3 regions of the Alteromonas australica genome follow, and region 2 is predicted to be linked to each of the others. Evidence: predicted binding sites of a transcription regulator. Region 2 holds the regulator's gene; each other region holds the start of a gene.

Region 1 (4,906 bases), 1.6 Mb from region 2:
TGGTTTCTATTAACCAACAGCTCGCTAAATGCAATTAAACTGTCTGTATTGTAGGGCAAACTGGCTAAGGCTTGAAGTGCATTCTCGTGCAGCTTGCCTAGTTCCGCTTTGGCACCGTCCAACCCGAGCTTTGCCGGAAAGGTATTTTTACCTAAGGCGATATCAGAACCCGCAGGTTTGCCAAGTTGTTCACTGCTGCCTTCGACATCAAGAATATCATCCTGCACCTGAAAAGCGAGGCCAATAAGTCTGGCATAGCTTAGCAAGCTATCTTTGGTGTGGTCGTCAAGATCGCTTGCGACTAGGCAGGTCATTTCAACGCATGCCTGAAGCAATGCGCCCGTTTTCAATTTGTGGAGTTCACGTAGCTGGGTTAAATCTATGCTTTTGCCTGTACTGGCTAAGTCGATGGCTTGGCCACCGCACATGCCCATATACCCAGCGGCTTGGGCTAACACTGACAATAGATTAGCACGGCGGCTATGCGCGAAATCGCTCAATGGTGTATCGGCTAAATGGCTGAATGCTAGTGCTTGCAGTGCGTCACCGGCCAAAATAGCGGTGGCCTCATCAAAGGCGATATGGCAAGTCGGCTGCCCCCGACGTAAATCATCGTCGTCCATGGCTGGCAAATCATCGTGAACCAGTGAATACGCGTGTACGCACTCGATGGCCATGCTAATCGCCATTTGGTCTTTCTTGGGCACATCCAGCGCATTTCCCACTAGTTGAACCAACAAGGGGCGCATGCGCTTACCCCCCGCAAGAAGGGAATGGTGCATAGCGGCCTTCAGGCGAGGAGCATGATTGGGTAGCGCATCAATGAGCGTGACTAATGCGGCATCAGTTTGCAGCTTAATTTGCTGATGCAATGCAGTAAAGTTCATAGGGTTCCTGTATTAAGATAAGCGAGTAACGTTAGGGCTGCTCGTTTTCTGGCAGAGTGTGAAGCTGATTTTCGCCTTGCTCATTAACAAGGATCTTCACTTTTTGCTCAGCTTGTTCTAATGATTGCTGGCCCAAACGTGACAGGGCAACGCCTCGCTCAAACTTTCCTAGTGCAACCTCTAGCGGTAAATCACCGTTTTCCATTTCTGATACAATGGCGTCCAGTTCACTTAATGTTTCTTCAAATGAGGGAGAATCTTTCTTTTCTGTCACGATAGTACTCGATATGCGGTGATTATTCGGATTACGCGCACATTAACTGAGGGTTGCCAAAGGGTCAAATGAAAACTCTATCCTAATGACGATATAAAGAAGCTCAGCAATTAGGTGCGAGATGGGTGAAAAGGTTCTACTATCTAAAAAAACAAAATTTCGGATTTTAAGATATTCTTATTATAGAATTTTTTGAACATGCCGATAGAATAGCCATAGTCGTTATGCGTCAGCTATAAAAGCAACAAATGAGGAAGAGTGAGTGGATTTAGCAACCGTCATAGGTATGTTGGGCGCCATAGGTTTCGTGGTAATGGCCATGGTAATGGGCGGCAGCATAAGTATGTTCGTCAATGTCCCTTCAATTTTGATTGTTTTTGGCGGCACATTGTTCGTAATTTTATCTCAATACACCATGGGGCAATTTTTCGGCGCAGGTAAAATTGCCGGTAAAGCATTCATGTTTAAGATTGACTCCCCAGAAGAGTTGATTGAAAAAATTGTTGAGATGGCCGACGCCGCAAGAAAAGGGGGCTTTCTGGCGCTTGAGGAAGCCGAGATTGACAACCCTTTTATGCAAAAAGGCGTTGATATGCTGGTGGACGGACACGACATCGAAGTCGTGCGAGATACACTGGCGAAAGACATTAGCATGACCACAGACCGACACGAATTTGGTGCGACCATCTTTAAGGGGATGGGCGATGTTGCCCCGGCAATGGGAATGATAGGTACACTCATTGGTTTGGTCGCCATGCTATCGAACATGGATGACCCAAAATCTATTGGCCCAGCAATGGCAGTTGCTTTGTTAACCACACTTTACGGTGCCTTTATGGCGAACATCATTTGTTTGCCCATGTCAGTAAAGCTTAACAACCGTGCTCAAGAAGAAAAACTTAACCAAATGCTGGTACTCGATGGCATCGTAGGCATTGCTGATGGACAGAACCCTCGAGTTATTGAAGGTATGCTCAAGAACTACCTAGCGGCGAGTAAACGCAATACAGGAACTGAGGACGAGTAATGGCTGAGCAAGAGTGCCCCAAATGCCCGCCGGAAGGGCTGCCCGCCTGGATGGGCACCTTTGCTGACCTTATGTCTCTTCTAATGTGCTTTTTTGTACTTTTGTTGTCGTTCTCAGAGATGGATGTGCTTAAGTTTAAACAAATCGCCGGTTCGATGAAGTTTGCCTTTGGTGTGCAAAATAAAATAGAAGTTAAAGATATTCCCAAGGGCACCAGTGTTATTGCTATGGAATTTAGACCGGGCAAGCCTGATCCATCACCCATAGATACCATTCAGCAGCAAACCATTGATATGACCCAGCAAATGCTAGAATTCCAAGCTGGTGATGAAGACTCTGCTGGCGGGCGCCAAAAGCAACGGGGTGAACAGCGAGGGGGGCAGTCGCAGCAAACGGCAACCGATCAGTCTTCCTCCGCAGAGCAAGCGGCGGAACAAAATGAAACCGCTGAGCTGATGAAGAAGATTGCTCAGCAGTTGGAAAAACAAATACTCGATGGCTCAATCGAAATGGAGTCTTTGGGGCAACAAATCACTATTCGTATCCGCGAAAACGGATCATTTTCGGCAGGTTCAGCATTCTTGCAGCCACAATTTAAGCCTATTGTGCGAAAAATTGGTGAGTTGCTTGCTGATGTGCCTGGGGAAATAGAAATTTCGGGCCACAGTGATGGCCAGCATATTGCCAACGAGCTATATCGCTCGAATTGGGATTTGTCATCTCAGCGAGCGGTTGCGGTGGCAGAAACCATGAGGGTTGTCTCAGGTTTTGACGAAAGCCGAATGTCTGTTGTGGGTAAGGCGGACACCCAGCCTATTGTTCCTGATGCAACTTCGCCCCTTGATAGAGCACGAAATCGCCGTGTGGAAATTAATATTAATCAGGGCAAACCCATGTTATCTAAACCTATATCGGTGGTGGACGAATAACCGTTTGTCTCTCACCGATAGAGGCTTTGGCATTCACCTATCTGGATTAGCGATGTAACATGTCGCGATGGTGAGGTTTAGCAATCACTAATTGCACTGTACTTATGGTGCGCTCTAAGAACCCCCCTTCGCAGTATTTTAAATAGTAGGTCCACATTCTAACAAACCGTTCATCGTACCCGTCTTTCAATAGGGCGTCTTTTGCCGAAATAAATGCCTGGTACCAATGATTCAGCGTGTAGGCATAATCTAACCCTATATCGTGCAAGTCGCGAATCATCATGTTTGTGTGGCGTTTAAGGTGGGCATTTAATTGATATTGTGAAGGCAAAAAGCCACCTGGGAATATGTATTTCTGTATAAAATCGACACTATTGGCATAGCTGTCGTAACGTCTGTCATCAATAGTAATCGACTGCAATAACATTAAACCGTTATCTTTAAGCAGTGACGAACATTTCTCAAAGAAATTACCCAAGTAGTCTTTGCCTACGGCTTCAATCATTTCAATGGACACTAACTTATCGAACTTACCTTCGAGTAGGCGGTAGTCTTTTTTCAATAAGGTTATATTCGACGTTAGCTGTTCTTTTTCAATCCACTGCTGAGCCCATGCATGTTGCTCTTCCGATATGGTCGTAGTGGTCACCTTACACCCATAATGTTTGGCGGCAAATACGGCAAGGCCGCCCCAGCCTGTACCTATTTCTAGTAGGTGGTCGTGCTCGGTTAATTTCAACTTATCGCAAATGGTTTTGAGCTTATTGTTTTGCGCTTCATGAAGGCTCGCCGTGGGGTCAGGATAAATTGCCGATGAATACATCATGGTGGGGTCTAAAAAACGGGTGTAAAGTTTATTGCCCAAATCATAGTGAGCTTCAATGTTCTTTTTCGCTTGTGACTGCGTGTTGCGATTGGTGAAGTGCTGTAACTTTAACAGTGGCATAGAAAGCCACTTGAATTTGTTTTCCCATTTATCGAGGGTGGGTAAATTACGCGCGAAAATTTGAACCACAGCAGTGACATCGTCGCTGTCCCAAAGCCCATCCATAAATGCTTCACCCGCTCCCACGCTGCCGCCTAGTAACAACTGGCGGTAGGCTTTGATAGACAGAATGTTCACGTTTGCCTGTAGCGTGTCATCCGGAAGACCAAATTGGGCCACTTTATGTCCATTTTCTAAAATGGTTAATGCACCGAGGGGTAATTTATCTAAGCAGCGTAAAAATACGCTACGACACATTTTATCTATCACTGACGCTTGTTCAGTATCTATAAGTACAGATTCACCAAAAGACATGTTGTTATTATTCCTAACTCTTTTCCGGATGGTCATACAAGGGCGTGCGCTTTATTAACAGTTTCAAAGCTTGCCAATAAATGCCAAGCATGGTTTTTATTGTCATGCTAGGTATACGTTTCATTGCCTGCCTTAGATTCGCATTATCTAATGTTAAACGAGACAAATTGATGCCCGCGCTAAACTCTTTGTCTTCGCGCACGCAATTCATAGTCAGTTTTAATGTGGCATCAGGTTGCGAAATTTGCCACTGATACGTCATATCCATGGGGTTAAAAGGCGAAACATGGAACGCTTTTTTCGTATCGTCTTGGGTGTGTAAGTCTACCAAGTAGTAATGCCGTTGGTTCCACGGCGTATTGCTTACCTCGGCTAACAAATAGGTAAATGCGCCTTGCGGGCTTCGCAAATAGTAAAAATTAACAGGGCTGAAATACAGCCCCCACATCCTTAATTGGCCAAGCATAAAAACATCACCATCTGTGAGCT
Region 2 (4,906 bases):
ATATCGTCACCCCCGGCTGGAGGCGTTGGCGTTGGCGCTGCAGGCGCTGGTGCCGCTTTGGACGCTGCGCCAGGTGCACTAGAGCCGTGAAGCTCATCAAGAAGTGCTTCAAATTCGTCTTCGCTTATATCGTCAATACCACCGTCAGATGCAGCTTCCTGAGCCGCTGGCTCTTCAATGGCAAACTCTTCTTCTGGTGCCTCACTACTCGGCGCTGGCGGGGCAGACGCGTCATCGTCACCGAAGATATTCTCCCCTGGCGTTTCAGGATGACTTAACTTATGCAGTGTATCGACTAACTTCGCGTCTGCGGGTACAAGAGGCTCGCGCGATTTTACATTTTCGAACATCTCTACAACCACATCGGTGGCTTGTAATATGATGTCCATAAGCTCTGGTGTTAAGGTTCTTTGACCGTTGCGCATGACGTCAAAAACATTTTCTGCGCCGTGGCAAATTTCAACCAACTCAGTGAGTGATAAAAATCCTGCTCCACCTTTGACAGTATGGTAACCCCGAAAGATTGCATTTAATAAATCTGCATCCTCTGGATTGTTTTCAAGATCAACGAGCTGTTCTTGTAATTGTTCAAGTATCTCCCCGGCCTCAACCAGAAAGTCCTGTAATATATCCTCGTCAACATCAAACGACATGCGCCCGCTCCCCTAAAAACCTAAGCTAGACAAAAGGTCATCAACATCATCTTGGCCAGACACAACGTCATCTCGCGTGTCGGCATCGATAATGGGGCCTTCCGCCTCTACACCATCGATCTTCTTGACCGTTTCGACCGGTGTTTTCGTCTGTTCAGATGTCTCAGGCTCACCAAACATAGTAAGCATGTTTACTAAGCTATCTTCAACTTCCTTAACCAAATCTATAACCCGGCGAATCACTTGCCCGGTCAGGTCCTGATAACCTTGTGCCATTAACACTTCGGTCAGTAACTGTGTAAGTTTAGCTGATTGTTCAGCGCCGTCTTCCAACAATTCGTCTAAATCTGCACATAAAGCTTTGAATTCGCCTAGTTCGATTTGACGGCTCATTAGTTTTTTCCACTCTGGCATCACGCTGCTTATGCGTGAACTTAATAGTTCAGCAATTGGCATGCTGGCCTCAACGGCATCCATAGTGGTATTTGCGGCTTTTTCTGTTTCTTCAATGACATAGGTAAGACGCGATTGCGCATCGGGAATATCATCATTGGCCAAGTTTTTGATGCGATCATCAATTTGGAAGTTGTTTAACGCGTCGTGAAGTTGGCGCGTCAATTTTCCAACCTCGGCGAAGAGCTCAATAGACTCTTTCATTGACGCCGCTTCTAAGATGGCATTAGCTGAAGCAGAATCACCCTCTTCCAAATAGGCAACCAATTGTTTGGCTTCTTCAAGGGTAATAGGAACATTTACTTGTGTTGACATCCAGTAAACCTCATATCTCTGGTGAGCGTCTGGATCAACCTAAACGTTCGAAAATTTTATCGAGCTTCTCTTTTAACGTAGCAGCAGTGAATGGCTTAACAACGTAACCGTTTACACCGGCTTGCGCTGCCGCAACAATCTGCTCTTTTTTCGCTTCTGCTGTTACCATTAACACAGGCAAATGCTTAAGCTTATCGTCAGCGCGAATTGCGCGTAACAGATCGATGCCTTGCATGCCTGGCATGTTCCAATCGGTTACTACAAAATCGAAATCGCCTTGCTGTAGCATAGGTAAGGCGGTACTGCCGTCATCCGCTTCCTGGATATTGGAGAAACCCAAATCTTTAAGCAGGTTTTTTATGATACGTCTCATGGTAGAAAAATCATCAACCACAAGAATTTTCATACTTTTATCCAAAATAGCCTCCGCTGAGGGGTTAATTGTTATTAATATCTATTCTTCGTCAGCTTGCCACGACTTCATTCGTGATTTGAGTTTTAACATGGCCTGACTGTGAATTTGACTGACTCTTGACTCACTCACATCAAGAACTTCACCTATTTCTCTGAGGTTCAGTTCTTCATCATAGTATAAAGACAGCACTATCGCTTCTCGCTCTGGCAAGGTAGTAATCGCATGCGCTAACGCTTTTTGAAACGCACCTTGCATCAAATCCTCTAGGGGCGCGTCGGAACCACGATTTTGCTCGGTAGAAATCACATCTTCCGAAACACCTAAATCTTCAATGCCTACCAACTTGCCTGCATTCACTTCATTCAGCATTTGATGATAGTCTTGCATGCTGACATTTAGCTTAGCAGCAATATCTACATCCCGCGCGTCTCTGCCTGTTTCACTTTCGACTAATGAAATGGCCTCGGTGATGGCACGACCATTTTTATGTACCGAACGTGGTGTCCAATCACCCTTGCGTATTTCATCTAGCATGGCGCCGCGAATACGAATACCGGCAAATGTCTCAAAACTTGCGCCTTTCGAGCCATCGAAATTTCGTGCTGCTTCTAATAAGCCAATCATTCCCGACTGGATAAGATCATCTACCAACACGCTGGCAGGGAGCCGGGCCATCAAGTGATGGGCTATTCGTTTTACTAGTGGAGCGTGACGCTCTACGAGTTGCGACCTATCTGTTTGTTGTTGATAAGCGGCTGCCTTGCTATTCAACGCTGATTTCCTACTGCTTTATCCGACACCAACTGCTCTATAAAGAACTCTAAATGGCCACCTGGTTGCGCGGGAATAGGCCATGACAATGCTTTATTCGCCAACTGACCAATAGCTACCGCTGCGGGCGAGCTTGGGTACGCATCTACAATAGAAGTTTGCTTTCTCACCGCTTTACGGATGTTCTCATCAAAGGGAACTGTCGCCACTAATTCTAAGGCAACATCAAGAAAGCGCCCGGTTACTTTTGATAACTTACTAAATAACTCTTGCCCTTCGCGCACGTCACGCACCATGTTTGCCACAATTTTGAAGCGAAACACACCGTGCTCTCGGTTGAGTATTTTTATCAGCGCGTAAGCGTCGGTCAGTGATGTTGGTTCATCACAAACTACCACCATGATGTCTTGTGAGGCTTTTGAAAAACTGAGCACCATATCTGAAATACCGGCGGCGGTATCGACAATAAGCACATCAATTTGCGAGCGTAACTCACTGAACGCGCGGATTAACCCGGCATGTTCAGTAGGAGACAACTCAGCCATAGACTGCGTACCTGAAGTGGCTGGCGCAATCTTTATTCCGTGTGGTCCAGTGACTAACACCTCATCTAAGGTGCATTCGCCAGACAGCACATGGGATAAGTTCTTTTCTACCCTAAGCCCAAGCATGACATCAACATTGGCCAAACCTAAGTCTGCATCCAATACCATGACACGCTTTCCTTGCTTTGCCATCGCAATAGCGGTGTTAAGCGTTATATTTGTTTTACCGACGCCACCTTTACCACCGGTGACTGCGATAACCTTGATTAACCGTGATTGCTTCATTTTTCGTAAGCTACTCGCTTGATCGTCAATCATACTGCTCGTGCTGTTCTGATCACATTATTGCTACTAGTATGATTCAAACCATACTTTTTATAAAGCTTTGCTGCAGCAGATACTAAAGATTTTGCTTCAGCAACCTTAATATCTTCTGGTACTTTCTGTCCATCGGTAACATAGCTTACTGGAAGCTGATACTCTACCGCAGCACTAAGCACTTCCCCTAAAGAGTAGCACTCATCTAGCTTCGTGAAGATACACCCATTTAACTCAATGCCATCGTACGCTTCAATAATACGCTGTAAAGCAGGGTATTGCGTATTCGCTTGCGCCACTAAGTATTTTTTCACCGGCTGCATTTGACCGTTTTCAAATTGCTGAATTTGCTTAATTAATCGGCTATCTCGCTGACTAAAACCGGCGGTGTCAATTAAGACTAGTCGCTTGTGGCGTAATTGGAAAAGCAAATCCGCTAATTCTTCGCTACTTTGTGCTTTTCTCACGGTACAACCAATAATCTTTCCGTATGTCGCCAACTGCTCGAACGCGGCAATACGATAGGTATCTATTGTAATCATTGCTACTGAATCTGCGCCGTACTTTTGCGCATAGCGAGCAGCAAGTTTAGCAACGGTGGTTGTCTTACCTGTACCGGTTGGCCCAACTAACGCAACCGCACCTTGTTGGGTAAGTATATCGTTACCTGTGACATTAATGCGATTAGCCAATAGGTTTAGAAGATACACCCAAGCATCACGTTCATTATAGTGAGCTGGTGTATAACTAATCAATTGTGAAGCTAAAGAATGACTTAGCCCCATATCAGTAAGACGCTGTATTAAATAATGATGAACCGGCTGCTGACGGCGCTGCTTGGCTTCCATCAAGTCGGCCACTTGGTGCTGCAACACATTGCGCAGCGATGCCAACTCTTCTTTAATTTGAGCCAGTTCACCGCTAGATTGCGTGTTGCTGTCGTCAATACTTGCCGCTTGATGGGAGGGAAAAGAATCAGCGGCTGGCGTAGATTCAACTTCATCAATAAAGGCTTCAGAAAAATCAAGGTGAGAGGCTATATCGTTAGCGTGTTGTGGATTTCCGCCGACTGGCCGTGCCTCATCCTTGTAAGCACTGGCTTTAGTCGCAGACTGGTTTTTTCCACCATGCTGCTTTTCCAATAAGGCTTTTAGGCTATCTGGACCATCATCTCCAATGATTTCGCTTAAACTAGGCATTGGCTGTTGCTGGGGTGTGGATGCCGCCTTTTGCGCTGGTTTAGACACAGACAGTTTCGCTTCAGGCTCTTTGTCATAGGCTGCAACCAGCTCAATACCATCGGCGACTTTACGGTTAGACATGATAACAGCATCGCTGCCTAACTCAGCCTTAACCTGACTTAATGCTTCACGCATATCTTTGCCAAAAAAACGTCTGATTTTCATTGCACCCTCTCCAATCACCCAGCGTCAGAT
Region 3 (4,906 bases), 160 kb from region 2:
CTTTAGCGGAATTGAAACGCTTACGGGTTCATGAAAGACAAAATACCGATGGCTCGCCAGTTTTTCCAAACCGTTATCAGGGAACACAAGCCCATTTCACTATTGCCACATTAGCTGAACATATTGAGTTAATCACGCAATTGAACCGCCAATTCGACACTGATATTGGTATTTACCCTGAAATCAAATCACCCGCATGGCACCGTGAGCAAGGCGTGGATATCAGCAAAATTGTGCTGGCTACATTAGGTGATTACGGCATGACAGATAAAAACGCTAACAGTTATCTTCAGTGCTTTGATTTTGCAGAAGTGAAACGATTACGTGATGAATTGGGTTACCAAGGCAATTTAGTCATGTTGATTGCCGATAATAGTTGGGGAGAATCTGCGACCGACTACACCTACCTTCGTACAGAAGCAGGCATGGCTGAAGTATCTAAATACGCGGATGGAATTGGGCCATGGCTCGGCCAACTTCTTAACACAGAAGCGCTAAAAGCAGGAAAAGTGGAAGCGCAGCCCTGGCTAGCCTTCGCGCAACAAAACAAGCTTATTATTCACCCTTACACCTTCAGGAAGGATGCTCTACCGCCTGGTTTCACCAGCGAGCAATTGCTTACTACGTTAAAAGATATTCTGGCGGTAGATGGTGTATTCACAGACCAGGTTCCCACGGTGAAAACCTGGCGAGAAAAGTCGAACTAACCCTTAGATAATCTTACTACCACGCGCCTGTTCTGCGCCCGAGCATCCCGGGTGTCGTTCGGCGCGATATGACGTTTTTCACCATGGCCAGTAAGCTGAATTCTGTCTTCAGGCACGCCAAGGGTTGTTAGGTAGGATTTTACTTCATTGGCGCGTCTAATCGACAATTGTTCGTTGTTCCAGCGCCCGCCATAACTGTCTGTGTAACCATCTAAAAGCACCAGTTCAAGTTCGCTGTCTTCTTTTAAATATTCACCTATCATGGTTAATCGCTTTTGCGAGTACTTTGATAGCTCAGTACTATTTTTTTGATAAGACAATACAGTGTACGCAATATCATCAAAATTATAGGGCAGCAGGTTTGATACACACTGTACAAATTCGTTGTAAACATGCGCAAAATTACTTGCGTTCAACGCCACGCTCACTTTGTCGTTTTTGTTGTACCAGTCGTTGTAGTAAATGGTGGGCCAAAATCCTTTTTCGAGTTCTGACAACATTGTCCAAGCAGCGTCTTGCGGTAAGTCACCGTTGTATTGTTTACGAATTGTCATGTCTGCAATGGTTTTTGGTGCTACACCAGGCATCCACCGTGGCGGAACCGAATACACAGCGGCAACGTCAAAATGGTTGGGCAGCAAATGCATGTCTAACTCAAATTCCATATTGAGTTGTTTTGACGCGACGCTGGTAAACATTGCAGCTCCATACCCTGGTAATTCATGATTGAGGGTACACTGTAAACGAGAGGCGTCCGCGACTTCCCACGACGATGTTTCCACGGTAGCGGCATATTGGCGCATAGCCGCACTGACCGAAGTCGTCGCTACCAAGCAGAAAAGAAATAAGTATTTAAGTTTCACAGCCACACCTACTTAACAAGAATATAAAACCAAACGTAGGCCGTTAAATGACAACGTCTAGAGAATATATCGCCCCAAGTGTAGAAAAGTTTAGCTCGATATACCATCAATTATACATCTGAACCGAAACGAATGCGAAACATCGCTGGATACACACTTATTTAATTGACATAATCCCTCACCTGCATAAGGGTACACTTAGCAAATTAGTGTATGTTCGTCATCGTCTAACATCAGTAAAAGAGCGTTTATGTCTGAGTCTTCACATGCTTTATCTCACCGTTTCAGAGGTTATTTCCCCGTGGTTATCGATGTCGAAACCGCAGGATTTAACGCAAACACAGACGCTTTGTTAGAAATTGCAGCGGTAACCGTGAAAATGGATGAACAGGGTATTCTGCATCCTGATCTTACCTTTCACTATCATATTGACCCTTTTGAAGGTGCCAATTTAGAACCTGCTGCTCTCGAGTTTAACGGTATTGACCCAACTTGCGCATTGCGTGGTGCCATAGAAGAAAGCGCCGCCATGAAAGAATTATGTAAAGGCATACGCAAAGCGCAAAAAGACGCTAATTGCCAACGCTCAGTCATTGTGGCGCACAACGCCACCTTCGATCAGAGCTTTGTCAATGCCGCAATAGCAAGGTGTAATATAAAGCGCACGCCTTTTCACCCTTTTGTCTCCTTTGATACCACTAGCTTAGCTGGGTTGTCATTAGGCCAAACCGTGCTGGTGAAGGCTTGCCGTGCTGCGGGTATTCACTTCGATCAGAAAGAAGCGCATAGTGCATTATATGATGCTCAAAAAACGACGGAACTATTTTGCTACATGGTCAACCGCTACAAAGCATTAGGGGGCTGGCCCCTCACCGAAGCTTCCTGAATTTATCCTGATGAACCAGGCGCCTTTCGGCGCCTTTTTTATTGGTTGCTCGGTTTTTAGGAAAATGATGGTTTGGGGAAAATTCATGCAAAATCTTCGATGAGTGACTTGCTTTAACAATGAATAGCAATTATTATCATTTACAGACTTATTTGGAGTACGATGAATGTTTGTATGTATGTGCTACGGTGTGACCGATAAAACTATCCGCGCTGCTGTACAAGATCAAGGTGTGGGTAACATGCGTGAGTTGCGTGCGCAATTAGAGTTAGGCTCACAGTGTGGCAAGTGTATACAAATGGCACAACAAATCATCGACCAGACCATTGTTGATGACTCGCTATTTAAAAACGTCGGCTAGTAATCAACGGTTGCCAATGCCGACTTAAACGTCACCTGCCCTAGCATGGCATCATCACCACCCCAGAAAGCTTTCCTCTTAACATTCTGACCCACTTCCGCCTCGGTTATTTAATTAATTAAACGTATATTCAAAGCCTAAATAATAAAATGCGCCGTTAATTCCGCCTGGAGATGTGGGCGGGTACAAGGCACCAACTTCACCTTTGAAGGGATTTTCTTCAGGGGTATTATCAAACAGGTTTTGCGCCCCCAAGGTGACTCTCATTGTTGGCGAATAGTACCAAGTTACTTGCGCATCAAATGTAAGGGTATCACTGCCGTAGATATCCATTCCCGCAGACGCATCTAAATGGTCTTCGTAGAAATCACTGAAATAATTCATTCGCCATATAAAATTAAGCCTGCCCTGACTTTGCTCTAGGGTAACGCTACCTCGGTGGGCTGGCAGGTTGTCTTCTAGCATACGAATACGCTGTGATGTGAGGTTAGGCCGCAACTGCATAACGCCATCGACTAAGGTGGGGTATAGGGTCACTCGTTCAACTTGGGTATCTGTCCAGTTATAGGCAAGGATAAGTTTATTTTGCCAATCCCATAGGTTTTCTTCGTAATGTAAGACGAAGTCTATGCCTTGTGTGCGCGTACCAAAATCGTTCGTGAAGTATTTGGCCGCATTGTAATTAACTGCATCTTCTCTGCCTAACGCCGTTAAGGCGTCAATATCTTCTTGGGTAAGCGGAATCGCTGAGGTTGTGCTGATACGGTCGCTTAAACGTATTGTAAAATAATCCAGCGTGGCGAAGATATTTGCATTTAGCTGCATAACAGCGCCAAAGCTATAGTTCACCGACTCTTCAGGTTGCAGTGCACTAGCACCTAATTGTTGAGATATAAGGTCGGTGGGCGGCAACGTTGCCTGGTCTTCTAAGCCATTTGCAGCATAGGCGGTGGTCACGTTTATTACATTGCTTTGGCCTACCGTTGGCGCTTTAAAGCCTGTATTGATAGAGCCTCGAACGGCGGTGTAATCATTAAATTGATAGCGAGTACTCAACTTACCATCAAATGTAGATCCAAAGTCGGTAAAGTGCTCTACCCGTAACGCTAGTGCCAACTGCCAGGGATCGGTCACGAACAATTCCACATCCGAATATAATGCCCAGTTACTTCTACTCCAATGTCCTGCGGATTGAGGCTGATAACCTGGAAATCCATTCGAGCCGATTGAAAAGCCTTGGGATAACCCCGTATTTGGATCGTAGGCCAAAGGGCCGGCCTCAAACGACGCTTCATCACCGGCATGCTGAAAGTAGGTTTCTCTGCGCCACTCAGCCCCTAACGCTAAACTAACAGGCTCCGCCAGCGGCGTGTCTATCAACTTAGTTAAGTCGAAATTAAACGTTCGCTCTATTTGACTCACTGAACCTGGCGAAAACGTCAGAGGCGTATCAGGCCCAAGCGAAGGGTTCACTGTGCCCGACAGCGTATAAGCAATATCCGAGTAGCCTAAGCTCCCGCTCACGTCTAGCGCCCAGCCATTGTTAAGGTCAATGCGCAAGCCGGAGGTCAGTGATGCATCGGTGATCGTGCCCCCAAATTGTGGCGTGAACCCGCCGGGAAACCACTCGTTAAAGGCAAAGCAATTTGCGCCAACCTCGGTACTATTATCGGCAATTTGCTGATAAAGCGGATTGTCCAACACATTTGTGCTATCCAACACGATGGTGGGGCACGCTATTCCCTGCCCTACGCCATCTAAGTCGCCCACCAACAGCGTTCGCACGCCTGAAACATCGTCGGTTTGGCTGAATACGCCCTCTCGAGTTTGTGGGTTGCGATAATAAAAACCACCCGCTATATCACGATGGGCGTAAGTAGAAAATGTATAACCTTCAACGTGATCTGTAAAACGCCAACCGGTATTTATCGACATTTTCACGTCTTCATTCACATCAAGCGCACCCCACACTTGGGCAGGGTTAGCTATTGCAGTATTTCCCATATCAATGAGTTCGGCTGCGTCGTCGCGCTGCACTGAACGGGAGGTCCCCTCTTGCTGGCGATATTCAACCGTAGCATTAAGAAAC

What was found. Region 2 encodes FliA, which starts transcription of late flagellar genes. Its sites were predicted from a motif close to CTAAAGNTNNNNNNNNNNNNGCCGATA; they were not measured.
Region 1: a site for FliA is predicted at 1,342-1,368, ahead of pomA (flagellar motor protein PomA). Genes of this name have one in related genera too.
Region 3: a site for FliA is predicted at 1,638-1,664, ahead of EP13_RS06000 (flagellar protein MotY). Genes of this name have one in related genera too.

The regions. Positions count from the first base shown of each region.
Region 1 covers NZ_CP008849.1:2,763,197-2,768,102, reverse strand. The annotation lists gene EP13_RS12225 (farnesyl diphosphate synthase) at 1-887, opposite strand, end outside; gene EP13_RS12220 (exodeoxyribonuclease VII small subunit) at 919-1,161, opposite strand; gene pomA (flagellar motor protein PomA) at 1,424-2,188, shown strand; gene EP13_RS12210 (flagellar motor protein MotB) at 2,188-3,117, shown strand; gene EP13_RS12205 (SAM-dependent methyltransferase) at 3,164-4,417, opposite strand; gene EP13_RS12200 (DUF1365 domain-containing protein) at 4,431-4,906, opposite strand, start outside.
Region 2 covers NZ_CP008849.1:1,191,452-1,196,357, reverse strand. The annotation lists gene EP13_RS05190 (chemotaxis protein CheA) at 1-653, opposite strand, end outside; gene EP13_RS05185 (protein phosphatase CheZ) at 666-1,421, opposite strand; gene cheY (chemotaxis response regulator CheY) at 1,456-1,839, opposite strand; gene EP13_RS05175 (RNA polymerase sigma factor FliA) at 1,876-2,607, opposite strand; gene EP13_RS05170 (MinD/ParA family ATP-binding protein) at 2,604-3,470, opposite strand; gene flhF (flagellar biosynthesis protein FlhF) at 3,467-4,876, opposite strand; gene flhA (flagellar biosynthesis protein FlhA) at 4,906-4,906, opposite strand, start outside.
Region 3 covers NZ_CP008849.1:1,355,669-1,360,574, reverse strand. The annotation lists gene glpQ (glycerophosphodiester phosphodiesterase) at 1-707, shown strand, start outside; gene EP13_RS06000 (flagellar protein MotY) at 704-1,576, opposite strand; gene rnt (ribonuclease T) at 1,821-2,456, shown strand; gene EP13_RS05990 (bacterioferritin-associated ferredoxin) at 2,623-2,817, shown strand; gene EP13_RS05985 (TonB-dependent receptor) at 2,932-4,906, opposite strand, start outside.